Regions from separate parts of the Sphingobium sp. AntQ-1 genome, predicted to be linked through region 1. Evidence: predicted binding sites of a transcription regulator. Region 1 holds the regulator's gene; each other region holds the start of a gene.

Region 1 (3,115 bases):
GCTGATCGGGGCGGTCATTTTCCTGCTGATGCGCGTGATGGCCTTGAGCCAGCGGGCGGCGCTTGGCTGGCCGCTGATGCTGATCGCGGCGGCGGGCGGGGCGCTGGCGGGGATCGGCTATACGCTGCTAACCGGGGCGGAGGTGCCCACGGTGCGATCCTGCGTCGCGGGCTTGCTGGTCTTGGGCGGACTGGCGATGGGTCGGGATGCGGTGACATTGCGACTGGTGGCGACCGGGGCGCTGGTCGTGCTGCTGCTGTGGCCCGAAGCGCTGGTCGGGCCGAGTTTCCAGATGAGTTTCGCGGCGGTGACGGCGCTGGTGGCGCTGGCCGAACATCCGCGCTTTCGCGCCTTTGCCGCCGTCAGGGACGAGGGCGTGATTCGCAAGACGGGTCGCTTGCTGGTCGTCATGCTGGCGACCGGGATCGCCGTCGAACTGGTGCTGATGCCGATCGCGCTGTTCCATTTTCACAAGGCGGGCCTGCTCGGCGCCTTCGCCAATCTGATCGCGATCCCGCTCACCACTTTCGTCGTCATGCCGCTGGAGGCGCTGGCGCTCGTGCTGGATGTCGTAGGGTTGGGCGCGCCGTTCTGGTGGTTGACGCAGCAGGCGCTGAACCTGTTGCTGCTGCTGGCTCATGGCGTGGCGGCGAGTCCTATGGCCACATTGCTCGCGCCGACCATGGGTATGGGGCTGTTCGGCATCACCATCGTCGGACTGCTCTGGTGCCTGTTATGGCGGACGGGATGGCGATGGCTGGGACTTGCGCCGGTGCTGATCGGCGTGGCGGTCACCTTTACCGCCGCGCCGCCCGATATCCTGATTACCGGCGACGGGCGGCATGTCGCCGTGCGGACGGGAAAGGGCATGGCGATATTGCGCGATCGGGCGGGGGATTATGTGCGGGACGTGCTGTCGGAAAGTGCAGGTTATGACGGCGAACTGGCGGCGATCGCGGCGCTGCCGGAGACGCGCTGCTCGCAGGATATGTGCGCCATGAGGATGAAGGATGGCAAGGGCCGCGACTGGCGGCTGCTCTTTACTCGCAGCAATGTGCTGATCGATCGGTCGAGTTTCGCCGGCGATTGCGCGGCGGCGGACATCGTCGTCAGCGATCGGGGCCTGCCGCGCTGGTGCCGACCGCGCTGGATGAAGGTCGACCGCCGGTCGCTCGCGCGTACCGGTGGGCTGTCCATGATCCTGGCGAAGGGCGAAGTTCACACCGTCCATCGGGCGGGCGACGCGCATCCCTGGGTCGCCCGCCAGACCCGCCGGACGTGGAGGGAACAGCCTGAATCATTTAAGGCCCAATCACACAGGCCTCAATTGTAGCGGCGCAGCAGCCCCGCGAGCTTGCCCTGGATGCGGACCTGGCGCGGATCGTATATCTGCGGCTCATAGGCCGGGTTGGCCGGATCGAGCCGGACGCGGCTGCCTTCGCGGCGGAAATATTTCAGCGTCGCTTCCGCCTCGTCGATCAGCGCGACGACGATCTGACCTTCGCGGGCGACGTCGGTGCGCTGGATCAACGCGAAGTCGCCGTCGAGGATGCCGGCTTCCATCATCGAATCGCCCGACACTTCCAGCGCATAATGATCGCCCGCGCCGAGCAGCGCGGCGGGCACGGAGAGCATCGCCTGCCCTTCCATCGCCTCGATCGGCACACCGGCCGCGATCCGGCCGTGCAGCGGGATTTCGATCACGTCATTGGCGGCGGTGGGGATCATCGGCGGCTGGGCGGGCGGCGCGACCTTGGGATTGAGCGCGATCACTGGCGCGGGCGCGCGATGCATCGCATCGGGGAGCTTGAGCACTTCCAGCGCGCGGGCGCGATTGGGCAGGCGACGGATGAAGCCGCGCTCCTCCAGCGCGTTGATGAGGCGGTGAATGCCGGATTTGGACCGCAGGTCCAGCGCATCCTTCATTTCCTCGAAAGAAGGCGACACGCCGCCTTCGTCCAAGCGGGTCTGAATGAAGCTTAGCAATTCCTGCTGCTTGGGCGTCAACATTGCGATCCTCCGTGGAACGTATGAGGAACGCATAGGAAACAGATGAAGGTTAGTCAAGCACCGAACATGTCAGGGCAGCGGCAGAATCAAGACCCGATCGCCGGGAGCCGCCGGCGGCGATCCGGCGGGGCGCAGGATCAGGCAGTCGGCCTTCGCCATGGCGGCGGTGGCCGCGCTGTCCTGTGACGTGACCGACACGATGCCGCCCGGTCCGCGCCAGGCGCGCAGATAATCGTCACGATCGCCGGTGGCGGGCAGCGGTGAGGCGAGCGGCGCGTCGCTTGTCGGTGGCAGCGGATCGCGTGCGCCGCCCAGATGACGGACCAGCGGCAACAGGAACAGCGTGGCCGTGACGAAGGCGGAGACGGGATTGCCCGGCAGGCCCAGGAACAGCGTATCGGCGATTCGCCCCGCCATCAGCGGCTTGCCCGGCCGCATTTTGATCTTCCAAAAATCGAGCGCGCCGCCTGCTTTCACAAAAGCGGGACGGACCAAATCATGGTCGCCGACGGAGGCGCCGCCGGTCGACACGATGATGTCGGCCGTGCGCGCCCGTTCGATCGCGGCCACCATCGCATCGAGGTCGTCCCGCACGATGCCGAGGTCGATGACGTCGCAGGGCAGGGCGGCGAGCAGGGCGGCAAGCATCGGCGCGTTGGAGGAAGGCAGGAAACCCGGCGGCGTCGGGGCGCCGGGCGGCACCAGTTCATTGCCGGTGGACAGCAGCGCGACCGTCGGCCGACCGCCGACCGGCACGACGCCATGGCCACCCAGCACGGCGAGCGCGACCTGAGCCGGGCCGAGGCGACCGCCAGCCTCCAGCAGCAGGGCGTCCTGCGCAAAGTCGGAGGCGGCGGTGCGGACATGACGACCTGCGGGTAGCGGATCGGCGCTGGCGGTCAGCCAGTCGCCGTCGCGGGTCGCATTTTCCTGGATCAATATGGTGTCGGCGCCCGGCGGTAGCGGCGCGCCGGTGAAGATGCGGCTCGCTTCGCCCGGCGCCAGGGCTGCAAGGTCCGCCGCGCCGGCCGCGCTCTCGCTGGTGACGCGCCAGGGGCCGGGTGCTTCGGCGGCGCGCACGGCATAGCCGTCCATCGCCGACAGA
Region 2 (3,115 bases), 1.2 Mb from region 1:
GAAATGCGCCAGCAGATATTGCCGGTGGGCGATTACACCGCGCTGCGCGTGTCCGACACCGGCCTTGGCATTCCGCCAGACATTCTTGCGAAGATCTTCGAACCCTTCTTCACCACCAAGGAACTGGGCAAGGGCACGGGGCTGGGCCTCTCCACCGTCTATGGCATCGTCAAACAGTCGGGCGGCTATATCTTCGCCGAATCCGAACTGGGCCGCGGCGCCAGCTTCGTCATCTACCTGCCGGTCTATGCCGGCGCCGACGCGCAGCAGCCGGCCCCGGTGAAGGCGCCCGCGCCCCGCCCCGAAACCTGGGGCACCGGCACCGTGCTGCTGGTGGAGGACGAAGATATGGTCCGCGCCGTCGCCGAGCGCGCGCTGACGCGGCAGGGCTATAAGGTGCTGACCGCCAATGACGGCGAACAGGGGCTGGAGGTGCTGAACGGCCCGGAGAAGATCGACCTGCTCATCTCCGACGTCGTCATGCCCAATATGGACGGCCCCGCGATGGTCGCCCAGGCCCGCCGCGCCTATCCCGACCTGCCGGTGCTGTTCATGTCGGGCTATGCCGAGGAACAGCTGCGCAAATCGATCGACATCGCCAATGTCGCCTTCCTGCCAAAGCCTTTCTCGGTCAGCCAGTTGGCGGAGGCCGCACGCGACGCGCTGGCCATGCATCCGGCGCCAAAATGACCTTGCGCGGGATCAAGGTGAATATGCTGGGCAAGTGGGTGGTGATCGGTTAGCGAGTCGGCTGCATCAACGGGGATTACGCAGCATGTCGGACGGCAAGAGCATATTGATTGTCGAAGATGAAGCGATGATCGGCATGATGCTGGAGGATTATCTCGACGCGCTGGGTTATCGGCTGCACGCCGTTGCGGCCTCCGTCGACGAAGCCTGCGCCCATGCGCGCGAGGGCGGGTTCGACGCGGCGCTGGTCGACTGCAATCTCCAGGGTGAAAAAAGCTGGCCTGTGGCTGATATCCTGGTGGAGATGGACATTCCCTTCATCTTCGCGACCGGCGGCATGGCCGATGATCTGCCGCCCAGCCACGCCGATCGGCCGACCCTGGCCAAGCCTTTCACCATCGGGGCGGTCGAGCGTGCCTTGGGCAAGGTTTTGGGCGCATAAGCTTGGCTGGATTGCGGCGGGATAGGAAATTTCCGTTCCCCTCTTGTTCTTTAAGAACAAACAGGATACATCATCGTCCAGGCGCACGGAACCCATGCGTTCCGCTTGACAGAGGACTGGCCGATGACCGCAATGCTCTCACTCATCGATTCCAAGAAGAACGGGACAATGGACAGACAGAAAGCATTGGACGCGGCGCTCGCGCAGATCGACCGCGCCTTCGGCAAAGGCTCGGCCATGAAACTGGGCAGCCGCGAGAAGCTGGAGATCGAAGCGATCTCTACCGGCTCGCTCGGCCTCGACATTGCGCTCGGCATCGGCGGCCTGCCCAAGGGCCGCATCATCGAGATTTACGGCCCGGAAAGTTCGGGCAAGACCACGCTGGCGCTCCATGCCATCGCCGAAGCGCAGAAGGCGGGCGGGACCGCCGCCTTCGTGGACGCGGAACATGCGCTCGATCCGGGCTATGCCAAGAAGCTGGGCGTCGATATCGACGAACTGATCGTGTCGCAGCCCGATACCGGCGAACAGGCGCTGGAGATCGTCGATACGCTGGTGCGCTCCAACGCGATCGACATATTGGTGATCGACTCCGTCGCGGCGTTGGTGCCGCGCGCGGAAATCGAGGGTGAGATGGGCGACAGCCATGTCGGCCTACAGGCGCGCCTCATGTCCCAGGCGTTGCGCAAACTGACCGGCTCGATCTCGCGCTCCAAATGCATGGTGATCTTCATCAACCAGGTGCGCATGAAGATCGGCGTGATGTATGGCAACCCGGAAACCACGACCGGCGGCAACGCGCTCAAATTCTACGCCTCGGTCCGCCTCGACATCCGGCGCACCGGCCAGATCAAGGATCGCGACGATATCGTCGGCAACGCGACCCGCGTGAAAGTGGTCAAGAACAAGGTCGCCCCGCCCTTCAAGCAGGTCGAATTCGACATCATGTATGGCGAAGGCATCTCCAAGATCGGCGAAATTCTCGACCTCGGCGTCAAGGCCGGGATCGTGGAGAAGTCGGGCGCCTGGTTCTCCTACGACTCGATCCGCATCGGTCAGGGCCGTGAAAATTCCAAGACTTTCCTCAAGGAACATCCCGAACTGGCGGACAAGCTGGAAAACGCCATCCGCGGTAAGACCGAAGAAGTCGCCGAAAAGATGATCACCGGACCCGATGCGGAGGATGATGGCGAATAAGCCCTGAAACAACCCCGGCCGGATCAGCCGGGGCGCGGTTCACCGGCTCTCGCTCGCCTTGCGCATCACGCTCTGAAAAGGCCCGCCGCGTCCGCGCGCGACGGGCCTTTTACCGTGACCGCGCAGACGAAAGGGGGACGTGCCCTCGCTTCCGTCATCTCCCGGCACATGAATTCCGTCCAGGCGGCGGAACATAAAGCGCAGGCAGGTTTTTCAGGCCAGGCCATCTGGCCACCGCTATATCAATCCACCAAGGCGGCCCCATTCTGCTTGTCCCATTCTGCGGCCGTTCAAGACTTCTTGCTAACGCCGTGCAGCCTCCCGATGCTGTCCCGGACGCGCCGATTCGACCCGTCCCCTCTCACACCGGAACCCATTCCATGCGCGTCGCCATTGAAGCGATCCTCGACTATGACTTTGCCGAACCGACCGACGTGCTGCTCGCGGTCGAGGCGGCCGGGCTGCCCGACCAGCGGGTCGTTTCCCAGTCGCACATCATCGACAATGCCGGGCCGCTGACCAACAAGGTAGGCGGCAGCGGCATCGGCCGCCGCACCTGGACCCGCACCGGCACCGGCCGGATGCTCAGCACCTATCGCGCCACGGTGGAGGTCGATCGCGCGCCAGTCGATATCGCCAACCTCTCCAAAAGCCCGCTGCCCAGCCTGCCCGAAGAGGTGCTGCCCTTCATCTGGCCCAGCCGCTATTGCGAGGCCGACCGTTTCGGCAGCTTCGTCAGCAGCCATTTCCCGGATATGGAGGGCGGTGCGCTGGTGCAGGCGCTGG
Region 3 (3,115 bases), on a different replicon from region 1:
CGCAATGGAGGTCGAGGCGCCGCGCGCCGGTGCCGTCCCGCATCAACGCAGCGCAAATGTCGTCGGTGAGATCGCTGATGACCTTCGCGATGGCGTCGGCCGTACCGATGGGTTCAAGAAGCCCGCGGCGCGCTTGGGGCAGTGATGGCGGGAAGATCGGGGCCATCGCCTCTGGCGCATGGCCAAGCGCCTGGTCGAGGCGGCGGTAGAGTTCATGTCCGTAGCGGCGCGCAATGGGACCGCGCGGCTCGGAAATGAGTTGCTCGATCCGGGTGAAGCCCATCTTGTGCAGATCGCTTGCCACTTTTGCCGGGATGCGCAGGGCGGCAAGGGGTAGGAGGCCGACCGCCTTCTTCTGGTCTCCAGGAAGAATGATAACCGGGCGACCGGCAGGGACATGGCGAGCGACCGCATGCGCGCAGCCTGCCGTGTCAGCAACAGCGATCTGTGCTGTAAGGCCCGAGCCGTTCACCCGGCGGAACAGGTCCTTGACCAGCGCTTCCTCGCCGCCGAACAGTTCGCCGCATCCGCTGATGTCGAGCCATAGGCCATCGGGGTAATCGACCGCGACGAAGGGGGCGTAGCGCTGCCCTGCCCACAAGGCGAGCCGCTCAAGCCCTTGCGCGTCGGCCGCTTCGTCTGCATCGAGCACGTCAAGATCGGGCACCATGGTCCTTGCCTTGGTGACGCTCATGCCGGGCGTGATGCCAAGGCTGCGGCCAAGCACGTCCACCGCGGCAATCAGCTTGCGACCGTGCGATTCTATGGCCGTGACAAGCGGCGGCCGGGATGGCGCTGCGTTCGCCTCAGACGGCGATACGCCACGCTTCCTGCTGATCCGGTCTGTCGACCAGTATGGCAGGTAGAGCGAGACGACCCTGCGCATCGCAGGCCTCCACTATCCAGCTTTTAGGTTCTGCGCCGCGGACGCGCTCGAGCGCGACCGACCAGCGCGGGCGGGCAAGGGCAGGGATGCCCAGATCTGTGCTCGGTGATGCCTTAACACGCCATCGGGTCTGCGCTGCAGAGCCCTCGATCAGTGCGTCCGCCCTGGCGGCGCGACGCAGGATGAACGCAGTCACCCCGGACCCTTCGGCAGCAAGCTGAAGCCGTTTCGACGCGGTCGTCGAGAGCTTCGAGACCTCGCCCACAACGCCGGCGATGCCAGCCACGCGCAGGCAATCTTCCATCGCGATCAGCGCGCCCTTGTCATCGCCAGGCTCGACGATGGTCAGGCGGTCAGGATGAAGGCCTGCAAGGTCGAGGGCAGGGGTGAACAAATCGCGCCAGCGCAGACACCAGAAAACCGGGCCTTCCATGCGCGCCAATATGCCTGCGATGAATATCGTTGCGGCTGCGTCGTCGCAAATGTCGGGAGAGCCCAGAACCTCATGCAATGCGCCGGTTGCAAGACCATTTCCGGGCAGATGATCGTCGATATCGTCAAGGCCGAAAGGATGGACGCCATGACGGCGCCCATCGCCCGTCACATGGGCGATCGACGAACGCAAATCCTCGAGGATGGCATTGCGGGGCATTCCTTGGTCTCATCGGTCTAACAGCGTGTTCCCTTTCTGTTCTCCATGACTCCCCGGACTGTCAAGTTAGTCCAGCGCATGTTTCGGGGTGAACGAGGTCCTGCTTGGGGCATCCGGCGGATCCAACGTCATGGATTCCCTGAATCGTTTCGCGACGCGATCGTGATTTCACAAAATATCGAGCGCGAGAGAAAATCGAGGGGCGATGCCCGAATCGAAATCGCCAAATCATTCGGTCGCTGTTCGCCGTGTTCGCATTCCGAATCGGGGACGATCAAAGAGATGCAGATGTCTGTTTCCTAGCACTCGAAACAGGAGAGATCAGGCTGGTGGCGAGTTCATCTGGCGTTCCGAAGCTGGGAACCAGGCGGGTTTACCCGGCAGTTCCGAAAATCGATATCGTTATCGAGTACCAAAGCGACCATCTCGCCATCTATGATCAGGGCAGCGCCTATTGCTTCAAACCGTCGCCCAAGCGTTGAGTCCCTTGGCCTGAGCGCGACCGTCCTTCTCCCGATCGTTACGAGCGCGCCATCCGGGCTGATCTCGGCAAGGAAGGTTCGACCGCTGTCGCAATGGATAGTCAGCGCGTCGCTGTTCGATGCGCAGGCTGCGGTCGGAACAGCGGCCACAAGCAGGGCAGGGAGGAGAAGGCGTCCCATCGAAACAGATGCTCCATGGGAGGGTCCCACGCGAAGCTTAACCTTCCGGCTCCTGCGGCGTTCCGTGCGACAGCGCATCGACGATCATGGCGGCAAGCGTTTCTTCGGCCCGTCCACGGGCATTGAGGTCCTTTGATGACAGGTCGTGGCGAAGCCATTGCGGCGCGCGCGCAATGACACGCGTGATGAGCTCGGAAGTCTCTTGGTCCATTTGGACCCTATGGGTGGTCGCGTGCAGACAAGCAATCATCAAGGTGACACCCAAAAGGCGATCGTGATGAAAGCAGGGGATGCATAAAAAAGCCCCAGAGCAAGGCTCGCGGCAGGACCGAAGTTCAGGGAGGTGCCGCTCCAAAGGGGGGAAGAAGCGACAGAGCATAAAATAGCATGCTGCGATGAATGACGGGTGAAGCTGCTGTTCATGAGCGCTGCAGCTCGGTTTTTTCCAGCAAGGCTTGTGGCTGCCACGGCATCGGAACGCAAAAGCCAGGCCGCATTCGTCAGCAGACAGCCCTAGCGGAACCGCGCCATTGTCCATCTGTTCGATCTATCGACCGGCTCTGCGAAAATCGCCGATGCATATGACCCGAAAGAAAGGAACCGACCATGGCTGAGACGCAGGACGTCCGCGATAATGAAGGCGAGAGCCGCTATGAACTCAAGGTCGATGGTGGCACGGCTATTGCGGCCTATGAACGGCGCGATGGCGCATTGATCTTCACGCACACGCAAGTTCCTGACGCGCTCGAAGGGCAAGGCATTGCCAGCAAGCTGATCGCCGGCGCGTTGGCGGACGTGCGGGAGAACGGATTGAAGGTCGTGCCGCTATGCGAATTCGTCGCCGGCTATTTTGATCGCCATCCAGAGGAACAGGATTTGTTGGCGCTCGACGCGCCAGGCTGATCGCAGAGTGTG

What was found. Region 1 encodes LexA, which represses DNA repair genes until DNA is damaged. Its sites were predicted from a motif close to GTTCCNCNCTTGTTCT; they were not measured.
Region 2: recA (recombinase RecA) is a predicted target of LexA. The motif match lies at 1,167-1,182, and genes of this name have one in related genera.
Region 3: sphantq_RS21880 (ImuA family protein) is a predicted target of LexA. The motif match lies at 1,566-1,581, and genes of this name have one in related genera.

The regions. Positions count from the first base shown of each region.
Region 1 is NZ_CP117158.1:3,479,613-3,482,727, forward strand. It holds gene sphantq_RS17445 (ComEC/Rec2 family competence protein) at 1-1,333, shown strand, start outside; gene lexA (transcriptional repressor LexA) at 1,324-2,010, opposite strand; gene sphantq_RS17455 (molybdopterin molybdotransferase MoeA) at 2,080-3,115, opposite strand, start outside.
Region 2 is NZ_CP117158.1:2,305,423-2,308,537, forward strand. It holds gene sphantq_RS11550 (hybrid sensor histidine kinase/response regulator) at 1-690, shown strand, start outside; gene sphantq_RS11555 (response regulator) at 776-1,132, shown strand; gene recA (recombinase RecA) at 1,256-2,329, shown strand; gene sphantq_RS11565 (transglutaminase-like domain-containing protein) at 2,710-3,115, shown strand, end outside.
Region 3 is NZ_CP117159.1:638,270-641,384, reverse strand. It holds gene sphantq_RS21885 (Y-family DNA polymerase) at 1-886, opposite strand, end outside; gene sphantq_RS21880 (ImuA family protein) at 807-1,538, opposite strand; gene sphantq_RS21875 (DUF6771 family protein) at 2,238-2,411, opposite strand; gene sphantq_RS21870 (GNAT family N-acetyltransferase) at 2,807-3,103, shown strand.